DNA from 4 places in the Brevibacterium sp. VCM10 genome. Region 1 is predicted to be linked to each of the others. Evidence: riboswitches for the same ligand, from Rfam matches in the RefSeq annotation. Region 1 holds a riboswitch; each other region holds the start of a gene.
The links. Region 1 has a riboswitch for thiamine pyrophosphate ahead of AD89_RS0107575 (ECF transporter S component). Riboswitches for the same ligand answer to the same signal wherever they lie in the genome.

Region 1 (3,750 bases):
CGGTCATGGTGGTACCGAGCTGATGCGAAGCGTCGGGCCGATCAGCAAGGCTGTGGCAATCAGCTGAGCCCGCCGCCGGTGCGGGGAAGGTCTCCATCCCCACCCGCCGAGGCGGTCCCGGAGGAACCCGCATCATCATTCGTCCCTGCGGCGTTCGCCTCGGCCGCTTCTGCCTCGGCGCCCGGGGCGGGGTCGTCCGCCTCGGCGCGCCTGAGTTCGACATCGTCGATCTGCTCGGCTGTTGCCTGCGCTTCCGCCCGTTCGCCATCGGCCGACGCTCCCCCAGCGGGCACCTCATAGGTCGTCGCCCGCAGCGCTTCGTCGCTGACGCGGACTCGGGTGAAGGCGGGCACGTCGTTGTGGACGCTCTTGCCTTCCCAGTCGAGGCCGGGAACGTAGTTGTAGAACTTCGATCCCGATGACGAGGTCAGCGTGAGGTAGAGCGTCTGCCCGTCTTCCTTCTCCTCCTCGGCTCCCGCTTCGGAGCCCTCGACGGGCTTGCCCTCCCCGTCCATGAGGAAGGTGCGGTTATAGATGTGGTCGTGGCCGGAGACGACGAGGTCGATGTCATTGCGGGCCGCGACCGGTGGGATCGCCTTCCGCAGCCGCTTCACATCGAGATCGTTCCAATGTGTTGCCGTCGAATAGATCGAATGGTGGAATCCCAGCACAGTCCATCGTGCCTGGCCACCGTGTTCGGCGACGACCTCGTCGATGAACTCGGCGTGGGCGTCCAAGTCCGGACTGTTCGAGTTGATGTTGAGGAACAGGACTCCGTCTTCGATGAACCAGTAGTCGCCGCCGGAGGTGATGATGCCTCCGCCGCCGTGATCCTGGCTGACATTGGGTCGGTTGAAGTGCTGTTCGTAGGCCTTCGAAGACACATCGTGGTTGCCGATCGTGGTCGCCTGCGGGATCGTCCGGGTTGCTTCCGGGGCCAGGTACTGCGCGCACTGCTCTTGGTTGCCGGCGGAGTTGACCTGGTCTCCCAAGGAGTAGAAGAAGCTCGGGTCGTCGGCAGTGGCCACGGCCGTCGACAGGGTCCGGTCCCAGCCGGTGGCGTCGTCGGGGTCTCCGCCTCCGGCGCCGACCTGGGGGTCGCCGAAGACGAGGAATTCGTCATCTCCTCCAGACGATCCTGTGGTGAACTGCTGCACCTCGGTGAACCCGTCCTCGTCGCTGCCGACCTGGTAGGCGTAGTCGGTGTCGGGTTCCAGGTCGGTCATGCTCGCATGGTTGAAGTGACGTTTGAGGTCGGTGGCGAGACCGGAGTCCGTGGTCTGAGCCGCTGCCGCGTCGGCGGGAAGTTCGCCTCCCTCGAGTTCATTGACCGGCGCCCACTGGACTTCTCCCCCGCCGGAGTTCTCACTCATCCACGAGAGGTTGCGCGTCGTCGAGTCGGCTCCGACCTGCAGTACGGGATCGGTGATCGCTTCACTCCCCGCATCCACCTCGGCGGGTGTGTCCGTCGGGTCCTGGCTCGCGGTCGAACTCGGGCCGCCCGAGCCGAGAGATGGTTCGGCACGCACGGGCACCGGGGCCGCCACCAGAGCGGCGAGCAGGGTGGCGGCGGACAGGGCACACTGAGCGGTCTCTTCAGTCGATGCGTATTCACCCGCCTATTCCTACTGACCAGTAGTGTCCGGTCGTTCGAGGACCGTCGACGGGAAGGGAAACGGGAAGTGAATCCTCGATGACCGACCCCGGACTCCGCGTCGTTTCCGATCCCAGCCTCCGCGTCGCTCCCCTGTTGTACAGTGGTGGCTACGACAGGGGAGCGCCGTCAGGGGCGCTGAGAGTGCAGAAGAAGCTGCAGACCCTCGAACCTGATGCGGTCAGTACCGCCGAAGGAAGTCGAGACTCTTCACCCCTCCTTGATATGAGGAGGCACAATGCCGAATACCACCGCGCCGACCACCACCCCCGCCCGCGCGCAGGCTTTCACCGCGGCGCCGAAGACCAAGCAGTGGCGGGTCGTCGACTATGTCACCACCGCCGTGCTCGGCATCGCCGTGGGACTCGTCTTCTGGGTGCTCGCGCTGAGCTGGAAGGTTCTCGAACTCGCCTTCCAAGCATTCCCGCCGTCGATCGGCCTCATCGCTGGACTCTGGGTGCTGGCCGGTCCGCTGGCCGGTGCCATCATCCGCAAACCCGGTGCCGCACTCCTGTGCGAACTCATCGCCGCGATCGTCGAAGCCGTGCTCGGCTCCCACTTCGGGGCGACCGTTCTGCTCTCGGGACTGCTGCAGGGCCTCGGTGCCGAACTCGTCTTCGCCGCCTTCGGGTACAAACGCTTCACCCTGTGGGTCACCGCCGCTTCGGGTGTGCTGGCCGCGGCGTTCATGGCCGTGAGCGAGAACATCATGTACAACGCCGAATGGCAGTTCGGGTTCCAGGCGATCTATGCGGTCTGCGCGATCGTCTCCGGCCTCGTCATCTCCGGGATCGGCGCCTGGTACGCATACCGGGCGATCGCGGCCACCGGAGCTCTGAGCTCCTTCGCCTCCGGCCGTCGCTGATGGCGCTGCCGATCACGGCCGCCGGCTTCTCATGGACGCACACCGACCGTGACGCGCCGGCCGTCGGTCCGCTCGACCTGCAGATCGCGGCCGGAGAGAAGGTGCTGCTGCTCGGCGCCTCCGGAGCGGGGAAATCGACGTTCCTCCACGCCGTCGCCGGTGTCCTGCCCGAGGAATCGGGTGAGGCCACCGGTGAACTCCTCGTCGGCGGAGAGAAACCGGATCCTCGCCGAGGCAGCACCGGGCTGGTCCTCCAAGATCCCGATTCGCAGGTGATCTTCTCCCGCGTCGGTGATGATGTGGCATTCGGGATGGAGAACCTCGGACTCCCGGCCGAGGTCATCGAGGCTCAGGTCCCCGAGTCCCTGCATGCGTTGGGACTCGATCTGGCCCCGGAGCATCCGAGTGCTGCCCTGTCCGGTGGGCAGAAGCAGCGGCTGGCTCTGGCCGGAATCCATGCGATGGCCCCGGAGGTCATCGTCCTCGACGAACCGACGGCCAATATCGATCCCGCCTCGGCGACCGAGGTCCGCGATGCCGTGCTCACCGTGCAGGCCGAGACACAGGCGACCATGCTCGTCGTCGAACACCGGGTGGAGCTGTGGACCGAGCACGTCGACCGTGTCATCGTGCTGGGCGGTGACGGGATCGTCGCCCAAGGTCCGCCCGAGCATATCTTCACCGATCCGGACCTGACCGAAACGCTCATCGGCTGCGGCATCTGGATGCCGCAGGACTCCCCCACCCCGCGCCGAGGCGGAACCGAGGGATTCGGTGGGACGTCGGGCCGCCTCGGCGAGGTTCTGCTACGCACAGATCGGCTCAGCGTTGCTCGACCGCGCATGGCCACCCCCGCCGCGACCGGACTGGACCTGAGCCTGAGCGCCGGTCAGGCCCTCGGAATCATCGGTGCGAATGGGGCAGGCAAATCGACCACGGCCCTGACCTTGGCGGGCCTGCTGCCCGAATTCTCCGGGCAGGTCCTCGCCGAGGCGGCCCTGCGGGAAGGAGCCAAACGGCCCCGACCGTTCGCGTGGCCGTCGAAGCAGCTGGCGGCGCGCATCGGGATGGTCTTCCAGGAACCGGCCCACCAGTTCCTCACCTCGAGCGTGGCGGCCGAACTCGAGCTGGGTCCCCGGCTGGCCGGGTGGTCTGCCGCCGAGTCGCAGGCACGGGTGGATGAGCTTCTTGCGGGTCTCGGTCTCACCGGTTTGGCGCAGGCTCATCCGCA
Region 2 (3,750 bases), on a different contig from region 1:
GGATCGGGCAGGTAGACCTCTCCGCCCGAGGCGAGGAATTCGCGGCTCTTCTGCTGCATTCCCGCCAGGGCCTCCTGAGTCTCGGCGCTGCCGTAGGTGTCGCGGATGTCCTGGGAGATGCGCATCGAGCAGAACTTCGGCCCGCACATGGAACAGAAGTGCGCGGTCTTCGCGGGTTCCGCCGGCAGCGTCTCGTCGTGGAACGCCTCGGCAGTCCCCGGATCGAGGCCGAGCGCGAACTGATCCCGCCAGCGGAACTCGAACCGGGCCTTCGACAGCGCGTCATCGCGGGCCGTCGCGCCGGGGTGGCCTTTCGCGATATCAGCGGCATGCGCGGCGATCTTGTACGTGATCACCCCGGTTTTGACGTCGTCGCGGTCGGGCAGGCCGAGGTGCTCCTTCGGGGTGACGTAGCAGAGCATCGCCGTGCCGTAGCGGGCGATCTCGGTCGCCCCGATCGCCGAGGTGATGTGGTCGTATCCGGGTGCGATGTCCGTGACCAGCGGACCCAAGGTGTAGAACGGTGCGCCGTGGCAGAGTTCCTGCTGGCGTTCGACGTTCTCCCGTACGAGGTGGAGCGGAATGTGCCCGGGGCCTTCGACCATCACCTGGACGTCGTGGGCCCACGCGCGTTCGGTGAGTTCGGCCAGTGTGTCGAGTTCGGCGAACTGGGCGGCATCGTTGGCATCAGCGATGGACCCTGGTCGCAGTCCGTCGCCGAGTGAGAACGCGACATCGTATCGGGCGAAGATCTCACAGAGTTCGTCGAAGTGGGTGTAGAGGAAGTTCTCCTCGTGGTGGGCAAGGCACCAGCCGGCCATGATGGACCCGCCGCGGGAGACCATCCCGGTGACCCGGTCGGCCGTGAGGGGCACATAGCGCAGCAGCACACCGGCGTGGACGGTCATGTAGTCGACACCCTGCTCGCACTGTTCGACGACCGTGTCGCGATAGATCTCCCAGGTCAGCGCGTTCGCATCACCGTCGACCTTCTCCAGTGCCTGATAGATCGGGACGGTGCCGATGGGGATGGGGGAGTTGCGGATGATCCATTCCCGGGTGGTGTGGATGTCATTGCCGGTCGACAGGTCCATGAGGGTGTCGGCACCCCACTTCGCGGCCCACCGCAGCTTCTGCACCTCCTCGGCGATGGAGCTGGTGACTGCGGAATTGCCGATGTTCGCGTTGATCTTGACGAGGAACGCCTTGCCGATGATCATCGGCTCGGATTCGGGGTGGTTGATGTTGTTCGGGATGATCGCCCGACCGGCGGCGAGCTCGGCACGCACGAGCTCGACATCGCACTGCTCGCGGAGCGCGACGAACCGCATCTCCGGGGTGATGATTCCCTGCCGGGCGTAGTGCATCTGGGTCACCGTGCGGCCGGCCTTGGCGCGACGAGGAACAGGTTTGCGTCCGTTCCACTGCTGAGACGGGGCACCCCGGCGGACGGCTGCACGACCGTCATCGGCGATGTGGTGGCCGCGGGCTGCATACGTTTCGGTGTCGAGGCGGTTCTCGACCCACGGAAATCGCAGAGCAGGCAGTCCTTCTTCGGGAATGCTGCCCGGTCCGACTGTGCGGTAGACATCGACGGGATCGTTGGCCCGGCCGTTCGAGTCCTCGAGTTCGATGCGGGTCACGGGAACGCGGATGCCGTGGTCCGTGTCGTCGACCCATGCCGGCGAATGCGTCGGATACTGCTCGAGGGTGAATGCGTCGTGCGAATCTGCGTCGGACGAAGTCGTTGCAGGGGCAGGTGTTTCAGGGGTGAATGCAGTCATCTGCAGTCCTCACTTCCTACGCCGGTATCAACCGGATCAGGTTCTACGGTCTCGGACGAGGCAGTCCGATCTCAGCCCGTGCAGCGGGCTCCCGTGGGGTCGTGCAATTCGTATCACGATTGTCGTGGTGAGGACAACCGCGGTGTCGGCGACATCGAGTCCCGCCGGGGGTGCGAGGTCAGCTGCCCTGGAGGAATGCCTTCGCTACGGCACCGAGGGCGAGCACATCGGAGACCGCGACCATCTCGCGGGCCGAGTGCATCGAATACAGGGCCGGACCCACGTCGACAGTCGTCATGCCCAGCCGGGTCGCGGTCAGCGGTCCGATCGTCGACCCGCAGGGCATCGCATTGTTCGACACGAAATCCTGGTACTCGACCCCGGCGGCCGCGCATGCCTGCGACCACACGGCCGTGCCGACCGCATCCGTGGCGTAGCGCTGCTGAGCGTTGAGTTTGAGCAGGGGACCGCCGCCGAGGCGGGGGCGCACATGCGGGTCATGGCGTTCCGGATAGTTCGGGTGAGCAGCATGCCCGGCATCGGAGGAGACGCACACCGAGGAGGCCATCGACGCGAGATAATCGCTGCGCGTCGACTGCGGCAGCAAGGAGGCGACGATGCGTTCGGTGACGTCGGCGAGGAACGGGCCGCACGCCCCCGACCGCGAATTCGACCCGATCTCCTCGTGGTCGAAGGCCGCGAACAGGGGGATGCCGTCGAGGCCGTCGGCATCGAGCTGGGTGAGCGCGGTGACACCGGCGTGGACGGACAACAGGTTGTCCAGCCTCGGCGAGGCGAAGAACTCCTCGGCCGCACCGAAGAGGGCCGGTTCCTGAGTGGGGATGGTGTAGACATCGTGACCGACGACGGTCTCGGCATCGACTCCGGCGGACGCGGCGAGCAGTTCGACGATGTCCGCCTCGGCGAGGTCGGTCAGGCCGATGACGGGAGCGGTATGACGCTGCTTGTCCAGGGCCAGCCCCTCGTTGACCTGCCGGTCGAGGTGGATCGCCAGCTGCGGGATGCGGGCGATCGGTCCGGTGCGGGCGAGCACGATGCGGCCGTCGGCGAGGCCGAGACGACCGGCGAAGGCGAGCTCACGATCGAGCCACGAATTCAGCAGCGGCCCACCGTAGACCTCCACCCCGACCTGGCGGGTGCCCTCAGCGGTGTACTCGCCGCCGGGTTTGAGTTTGAACGCCGGGGAATCGGTGTGGGAACCGAACACACGGAACCGGTCAGCCGCCTCGGTGACGGTGGGATTCATCCACGCGATGAGCGCGCCGTCCCGGATGACGTAGTGCCCGGCCCCGGGCGTCAGCGCCCAGGGAACGGACTCGTCGAGGCGGGAGAATCCGGCCTTTTCCAGGCGTTTCGCGGCGGTGGCCACCGCGTGATAGGAGCTGGGGGAGGCGCTGACGAAGTCGCCGAGGTCGGCCGCTGTCGTCGCGGCCCGGTCCGGTCTCGGGAGTGATTCATTCATTTCCCCAGCCTATCGTTTGCGGTAGTTTGGAGGTGAAGAAGATCAGGTCTCAAGCGCCGGGTTGCCACCGCGTCCAAGAATCAGGCGGGGCGGCGACCCTGGGCGACCCTGCAACTGCACCAGCGACGGCAAGGAGTGTTCGACGTGAACCAGTTCGTGACGGAGTGGAACACCTGGCGCGACTCACGGAACTCGGCACTGGCGAAACCGTTCGGCTGGCTCAGCGTCGTCGGCCTGCACTGGCTCGATGGCGAATCGACCTGGGCCGACGCTCCCGGCACTTTCACCGTCGACGACGGGTGGGTGACCGTGTCCCTGGATCCCGGCATCAAGGCCGGCCCTGCTGCGGAGACGTTCGACCTGCTCAGCACGGTCGGCGACGGCCCAGACGGGTCGGATCCGGCTGGTTCAGGGGCTGGATCCGGGACTGGTCCTGGGAATGGGGCTGGCTCTGAGGTGAACAGCGCAGGTGCGAACGGCGCG
Region 3 (3,750 bases), on a different contig from region 1:
TCCGGGCCCCCGCTCGAGCAGGCGCCCGGCCTGGTCACGCATGGCTTCGGTCGTCTGCGCTTCGGGTTCGTCATCGCTGATGAGCAGGGCCGCCTCGGGGAGGTTGGGGGTGATGAGGTCGGCGACGGGCAGCAGGTGGGTGCGCACGGCGTCGACGGCATCGGCCTCGAGGAGGCGATGGCCGGAGGTCGCGATCATCACCGGGTCGACGGTGAAGAAGCCGAGCCGGCCTTCGGCGGCGCGGGCGACGACGAGTTCGACGAGGTCACGGCTGCCGAGCATCCCCGATTTCGTCGCATCGACGGGCAGGTCGCCGAGCACGGACTCGAACTGATCGGCGACGAAATCGACGTCGATCGGATAGACGCGCGACACCCCGTGCGTGTTCTGCGCGACGAGGGCGGTAATGACGGTCGTGCCCATGGTCTTCCGCGCGGTGAAGGTCTTGAGGTCGGCGTGAATACCGGCGCCGCCGGAGGGGTCGGTGCCGGCGATTGACAAGGTGATCGGCGGGCGGGTCGTCACTGGTCGCTCCCGGTGAAAGCGGCCAGCAGCTCTTCGGCCGCCGACTTCGGATCGTCGGCCAGGCAGATCGCCGAGACCACACAGATTCCGATCAGTCCACGTCCGTGCAGGTCGGGGGCACGGTCGGCGGTGATGCCGCCGATGGCGACGGCGGGGAGGCCGGCTTCTGCCGCCAGCTCGCCGAGGCGCTCCGGTCCGATGCCGTCGGGGGCGTCGGCTTTTGTGGAGGTGTCATAGACCGGTCCGATGCCGACGAGGTCGACGACTCCGGAGTTGCGGGCGGCGGCGAATTCGTCGCTGTTCGCGGCCGAGAGACCGATGAGCGGTGCCGCACCCAGGGCGGCGCGCACCTCGGCGACGGTGGCATCGGTTTGGCCGACGTGGATGTGCACGGTCTCGCCTTCGTCGATGAGGCGGCGGGCCACCTCGACGCGGTCGTTGAGGACGACGGGGACCGTGCGGTCGGTGTCGCGGGTGGCGGCGTCGACGGCGGCGATGACCTGGCGGGTGAGCGAGTAGAAGCCGGCGTCGTCGATGTCCTTGTCGCGGACCTGGACGATGCCCACTCCCCCGGCGACGGCGGCCTGCACGGTCTCGGCGACGGTGCGGCCGGCGGTTTCGCATTGCGCGGAGTCGGTGACGAGGTAGAGGCGCGTGTCGATTCCGGCGAAGCGGTCGGTCACGGCGGCGCGGTTAGCGGCGGCGCCGTTCGGGTTGTCAGCGATGTGGGCGGCGGCGCGGTCCGGGGTGTCAGCGATGTGGGCGGCGGCGCGGTCCGGGGTGTCAGCGATGTGGGCGGATCCGGCGGTCATGCCTGGACGCCTTCGTTGGCGGTATCGCTGACAGTGGTGAGCGTGTCGAGGCTGATTCTCGCCTGTGCGAGTCGGTCACCGTCGACGGCGTGGAGTGCGTCGAGGAAGTTCACCGAGTAGCTGCCCGGCCCCTTCGCGCCGTCGGCGGCGAGTTCGCCGGCGACCGCGAAGTGCGCGTGGGCGGCGACGACGGCTTCGAACCTCGCCGAGGCGGCCCCACCGTCCCCGGACCCGTTCGTGGCGTTGACGGCCGAGGCATCGGCGTCGGGGTCGGCCAGTCCTGCCCGGGCGGCAGCCAGGTAGGCGACGGTGACGGCGCCGAGAGAGCACCCGGTGCCGATGACCAGCGGCATGAACTCATGTCCGCCGGTGATGCGGGCGACGTGGTCGGTGCCGTCGATATGGGCGACGACGGCATCGGTGGGTCCGGACACGGCGACGATGGCCCCGGTTTCCCTGGCCAGCTTTGCGGCGGCGGGGAGGACGGCATCGACTTCATCGGTGGAGTCGACGCCGCGACCGCCGAGTCCGACTCCGGCGAGAGCTGCGATCTCGGAGGCATTGCCGCGGATGGCGGTGGGGTGATCGGCGGCGGCGCGGCGGATGCGGGAGGTGCGGAAGTCGACGGCGCCGACGCTCACGGGGTCGAGGACCCAGGGTTTGCCGGCGGCGTTGGCGACGTCGATGGCGGCATCGGCGGCGAGCAGCTGATGGTTGGAGGCGGTGCCGAAGTTGACGAGGACTCCGCTGGCGATGCCGGCGAACTGTCCGGCGTCGGCTTCGTGGTCGAGCATCGCCGGGGAGGCGCCGACAGCCAGGAGCACGTTCGCGCTGAACTGCTGCACGACGGTGTTCGTGATGCATTGGATGAGTGGATTGCTTGCGCGCAGTCGCGCATTCGCAGAACGCAGGTCGAAGTCAACCATGACGATCCCTTCGCTAGTATGGCCCAGATCAGGTTCGATGGGTGTTCTCTCAGCCTCGGTGTCCTCCGTGCGCAGCTCTTCGGTGCGAACGGATCTTCATGAGGCACCCCATGTCATTGGCTCCGACTGTATCAGCCCGGCTGAGGCACGGCGACTCCTTGGATGCTCAGTGCCGACCGCTCGACTTGACGTCGCTGTATCAAGCTGTGCATTGCGCGCTCGACGCTCAGGCGAGCGGTCGGCAGAGGGAGCTCTTGCGGAACCGAGCGGTCGACGACAGCTTGAGCGCTCAGCGTTGAGCGGACGCCCCTGTGCCGCCGACCCGGCACTACCCCCGCCCGACGTACCTCTGGCCGCGGCGGCTGAGCGCATCGATGACTACGGCGGTGAGCAAGACGAGCGCGGTGATGATCTGCTGTGCATCGGAGTTGAAGCCGATGAGGTAGAGACCGTTGTTGATCGCGCCGACGACCAGTGCGCCGAGCACTGCCGCCCAGGCGGTTCCGCGACCACCGAACAGCGAGGTGCCGCCGATGACGGCCGCAGCGATCGCGTTGAGCAGGTCCTGCGTGCTCACCAGCGTCGATCCCGCGTTCGTCGTCACTCCGGTCTTGATGAATCCGAACAGAGCGGCCAGCACTCCGGCAGCCATGAACACGCTGATGCGCACCCAGGTCACGCGGATGCCGGCACGTCGGGCGGCTTCGACCTTGCCGCCGACGGCGTAGATCGAACGACCATAACGGGTCTTGCGCAGCACGAGGTCGATGATGATCGCGATGACGATCATGAGGAAGAACGGCATCGCCAGACCGAAGTCCTGATTGACGAGGATGAGGAAGCCGAACACGATCGCGGCCAGCAGGACGATCCTCACGGTCACCGAAGTCCAGCTCGGAGCGCTGAGACCCTCCCGGTGGCGGCGCAACTTCGAATAGATGATGCCGACGCCGAATCCGATGATCGCGATCGCACCGAAGACATAGGCCCAGATCGCCGGGAAATAGAAGCTCGCGAAGTCGAAGGCGAAGGTGTCCGACATCGACAGGTTCTTCTGCGTACCCAGGGTTGTCAGCGTCAGGCCGGTGAACGCGAGCAAGCCGGCCAGGGTCACCACGAACGCCGGGATGCCGACGACGGCGAAGAACCAGCCCTGGATCGCACCGACGACCAGGCCGAGCAGCAGCATGATGACCAGCGCCAGGGCCGGCGGCACACCTTGCCTCACCACCAGAACACCGAGCAGCGAGGCGGCCAATCCGCCCAACTGCGCCAGGGAGAGGTCGATCTCGCCGAGGAGCAGGATGAGGTTGATGCCCAGGGCAAGTATCGCGAGGAATGCGACCTGGGTGGAGAGGTTGACGAGGTTGGCCGGAGAGATGAAGTTCGAGTCGGCCGTCTGGAAGACGATGACGATGACGATGAGGGCGAAGATGACCGGGAACGATCCGAGCTGGCCCTCTTTGACCCGTCGCAGGAACGTTCCG
Region 4 (3,750 bases), on a different contig from region 1:
GTCACATTCACCGCTGCCCACAGTTCGACCGACATCGAACACACTCAGCCGCAGGAGCCGTATCTGGCGATGCTGCGCACGGGCACGGCCGAGGTCAGAGCCGCTTCTGGGCTTCCCCAGCCCGCAGCTGCACAAGCGTGAGGTCGAGCAGCGGAGTCGCGACTCCTAACTCCTCTGCCTTGGCCGACAGGTCGCCGAGGATGTGCTCCGTTTCGCTCGGCAGCCCTGCCGTCACATCCCGGTAGAGGGATGAGGTGAAGGCCGAACCGTCCGCGGTGAGCATCTGCAGCGTCATGTCGTGGGAGGCCTCCGACACCGGGTGTCCGGCCGCGGCCGCCACGGCTTCGAGTTCGTCGATGATGGCATGCACGTGCGATCTGCCGCCGGCCGCCATGATCGCCCCGACGGGAGCGCGGAACAGGCATGTGACGACTCCCGCCGCGGCGATGAAGGTCCACTTCTCCCACAGCCCGTCGATGATTCCGTCGACGAGCTGGAGCTTGAATCCGGGGACGTCGAGAGCCGCGGAGATTCGCGTGGGTACGGCCGCGGCGTGAAGGTCGCCGATGGTCATCACCGCAAGGTCGGTGAGCTGGACGACGGCTCCGTCTCTGATCGTGCCGACGATCTTGACGAACCCACCGAGCACCTGACCGGGGTACCTGTGCTGCAGCTTCTCGATCTGAGCCATGCCGTTGAGGAACGGGATGATCGTCGTCTGCTCCCCCACAGCCGGTCCGATATCGTCGATGACCGAGTCGAGTCCACCCGCTTTGACCGCGACGATGACGATGTCGAAGATCCTCGGTGAGGCGCTGAGCTCCTCGGCGGTGATGACATCGACCTGGTTCGTCCGATCGGCACCGGGAGCGGTGAAGCGCAGTCCGTTCGCGCGGACCGTCGCCGCCCGAGCCTGCCGGAGCAGGAACGTGACATCGCGTCCGGCCTCCTGCAGATAGGTGCCGAACGCTCCGCCGGTGGCGCCTGCCCCGGCGATGAGAATCGACAGGCCGGCACCTGCATCGATTCCGTCGGATGCGCTGTCAGCTGCTGGGGTCATTCCAACTCCTCCTTGAGCACCCGTGCGGCCGCAGCGGGGTCGTCTGCCGAGGTTATCGCACGGACGACGACGGCACGGTTCGCGCCCGCCTGCCGGATCGCGTCCAGTCTCTCCCCTGCCGCGATGCCGCCGATCGCGAACCACGGTTTGCTCGCCTCGGCGGCGGCAGCGGTCAGCAGTGCCGTCCCCACAGCGGCACGGCCGGGTTTCGTCGGGGTCTCCCAGACCGGCCCGACACAGAAATAGTCGGTCTCCGGGTCCGCCTCGGCGGCGAGCGCCTGCTCGAGGGAATGGGTGGAGCGGCCGAGGAGGACGTCGGGGCCGAGCACGGCTCTGGCCTGAGCACTGGTGAGATCTCCCTGACCGACGTGGAAGACGTCGGCGTCGGTCAGCAGCGCGACATCGGCGCGGTCGTTGACGGAGAAGAGCTTGCCGTGGCGTGCGGCGGCATTCCTGAGGACTTCCAATGCGGCGATCTCGGCGCGGGCCTCGAGGCTCTTGTCCCTCAGCTGGATGATGTCGACTCCCCCACGGTAGGCGGCGTCGAGGAACTCGGTGAGGTCGCCTTGAGCGGTTCGGGCATCGGTGCACAGGTAGAGCGACGCTTCGGCCAATCGGGCCTGCCTCCAGGTCCTCTTTTTCTGCCGCGCTGCGGTGCGCGGTGGCATCTGTGTGGTCATGGTCATAGAGTAGAGGAGTTCGCGGGAGCCTCCCAACGAGGCTGAGAGGGCGTAGGAGCCGACCGTCAGACCTGATGCGGATCATGCCGCCGGAGGGAGAAGCTGTGAGAGTCATCGTCGTCGGCGCCGGGATCATCGGCCTGTCCACGGCCTGGTATCTGCGCCGTTTCGGTGCCGAAGTCACCATCGTCGATCCTGCCCCCGCCCAGGGTGCGAGCCATGCCGCCGCGGGGATGATCGCTCCCGCCGCCGAGGTAGTCTGGGGGCAGACTCCCCTGTATCCGCTGATGCGGACCTCGGCTCAGATGTACCCGGAATTCGCCGCAGAGGTGGCGAGCGCCACCGGCACCGATCTCGGTTTCACAGATGCCGGGACCGTGGTGTGTGCGGGTGACCGGGCTGATCTGCAGGCTCTGCGGGAGCTGCGCGAAGCACAATCGCGATCGGGTTTCGCCACCGAGCTCATCACCGGCAGTGCCGCCCGCCGTATCGAACCGTCGCTGTCGCCTGCCGTGGCCGGGGCCGTGCACATTCCCGGTGATCACTCGATCGACCCCCGTCGTGTATCGGCGGGACTGTTGTCTGCTCTTACGGCCGGCTCAGAGTCGCTTCTTATTCGGCAGCGGGTGGCCGAGCTGCTGGGCGATGGTGCGGCGACGACCGGCGTCACGCTGGGAGACGGCCGCCTGTTGGAAGCCGATCAGGTGGTCGTCTGCGCCGGCAGCGCCATCACCGAGATCGCCGGTGTCCCGCCGCTGCCGATCCGGGAAGTCTGGGGTGATGTGCTGCGCCTGCGTGCCCCCGCCGAGGCGACTCCCCTGCTGACTCGGACCATCCGCGGGCTGGTCAACGGCCGCCCCGTCTACCTGGTCCCCCGCCCCGACGGTGAGATCGTGCTCGGTGCCAGTTCCCGCGAGGACGGACTCTCCGGCACCCCTGCCGGGGCGATCCACCGGCTGCTCTCTGACGGGCAGCGATTGGTCCCGGGCATCGTCGACGCGGAGATCACCGACATCACCACCCGCGCTCGCCCCGGTTCTCCCGACGACCTGCCGATGATCGGGCGCATCGATCCCGGCTGCGTTGTGAGCACGGGGTACTTCCGCCATGGCATCCTCTTGGCCCCGTTCGGCGGCCGCCTCGGCGCCGAGCTCGCCCTGGGTGTCGCCTCCGACTGGCCTCCTGACGGAGCGCTCGAGTCCGTGTCCCCGCACCGCTTCGCCACAAACCACACCACTGCCCACCTGATGAGGAGCAACTCATGACCGATCGCGAACACTCACCGACCATCGTCCTCAACGGCGACCATCATGAGCTGCCGGGTGCCACCTCGGCGCTCGACCTCATCGCCGAGGTCACCGGACGGGAGCTGAACCCCGATGGGACACCGGCCGACGGCGGACGCTTAGGGCTGGCCCTGGCCGTCGACGGCGAGGTCATCCGTCGCGGTGCCTGGTCCGGGTTCGCCCTGGCCGACGGGCATACCGTCGACATCGTCACCGCAGTGCAGGGAGGCTGAGATGAGCTGGATGGTCGATGACGTGGAGATGTCGTCTCGCCTCGTGATGGGCACGGGCGGGGCAAGTTCCCTGAGCATCCTCGAAGACGCCCTCGTGGCCTCGGGAACCGAGCTGACCACGGTGGCGATGCGCCGCTTCGACGCCGAGTCCCGGGATTCGGTGTTCACCATGCTGCAGCGTCTGGGAATCCGGGTGCTGCCGAACACGGCCGGCTGCTATACGGCCCGGGATGCCGTGCTCACCGCCCGACTGGCCAGGGAGGCCCTGGAGACGAACTGGGTGAAACTCGAGGTCATCGCCGATGAGGTCACCCTGCTCCCGGACCCCGTCGAGCTCTTCACCGCCGCCGAGGAACTCGTCCTCGACGGTTTCACGGTCTTCGCCTATACGAACGACGATCCGGCCCTGGCGAAACGTCTGGAGGATGCCGGGGTGGCCGTGGTGATGCCGGCAGGTGCCCCGATCGGCAGCGGGCTGGGCATCCTCAACC

Region 2: linked by a shared signal. The riboswitch ahead of thiC (phosphomethylpyrimidine synthase ThiC) and the one ahead of AD89_RS0107575 (ECF transporter S component) in region 1 are both predicted to bind thiamine pyrophosphate.
Region 3: linked by a shared signal. The riboswitch ahead of AD89_RS0101545 (hydroxyethylthiazole kinase) and the one ahead of AD89_RS0107575 (ECF transporter S component) in region 1 are both predicted to bind thiamine pyrophosphate.
Region 4: linked by a shared signal. The riboswitch ahead of thiO (glycine oxidase ThiO) and the one ahead of AD89_RS0107575 (ECF transporter S component) in region 1 are both predicted to bind thiamine pyrophosphate.

Annotation. Positions count from the first base shown of each region.
Region 1 is NZ_JAJB01000027.1:11,552-15,301, forward strand. Features, by position in the region: gene AD89_RS0107565 (universal stress protein) at 1-23, shown strand, start outside; gene AD89_RS18295 (fibronectin type III domain-containing protein) at 60-1,547, opposite strand; TPP riboswitch at 1,762-1,870, shown strand; gene AD89_RS0107575 (ECF transporter S component) at 1,893-2,519, shown strand; gene AD89_RS0107580 (ABC transporter ATP-binding protein) at 2,519-3,750, shown strand, end outside.
Region 2 is NZ_JAJB01000032.1:51,267-55,016, forward strand. Features, by position in the region: gene thiC (phosphomethylpyrimidine synthase ThiC) at 1-1,784, opposite strand, end outside; TPP riboswitch at 1,780-1,888, opposite strand; gene AD89_RS0110300 (M18 family aminopeptidase) at 1,963-3,267, opposite strand; gene AD89_RS0110305 (DUF1684 domain-containing protein) at 3,412-3,750, shown strand, end outside.
Region 3 is NZ_JAJB01000008.1:23,840-27,589, forward strand. Features, by position in the region: gene thiD (bifunctional hydroxymethylpyrimidine kinase/phosphomethylpyrimidine kinase) at 1-525, opposite strand, end outside; gene thiE (thiamine phosphate synthase) at 522-1,337, opposite strand; gene AD89_RS0101545 (hydroxyethylthiazole kinase) at 1,334-2,263, opposite strand; TPP riboswitch at 2,251-2,384, opposite strand; gene AD89_RS0101555 (sugar ABC transporter permease) at 2,592-3,750, opposite strand, start outside.
Region 4 is NZ_JAJB01000028.1:54,384-58,133, reverse strand. Features, by position in the region: gene AD89_RS0108350 (hypothetical protein) at 1-141, shown strand, start outside; gene AD89_RS0108345 (ketopantoate reductase family protein) at 95-1,060, opposite strand; gene thiE (thiamine phosphate synthase) at 1,057-1,740, opposite strand; TPP riboswitch at 1,752-1,855, shown strand; gene thiO (glycine oxidase ThiO) at 1,845-3,005, shown strand; gene thiS (sulfur carrier protein ThiS) at 3,002-3,259, shown strand; gene AD89_RS0108325 (thiazole synthase) at 3,261-3,750, shown strand, end outside.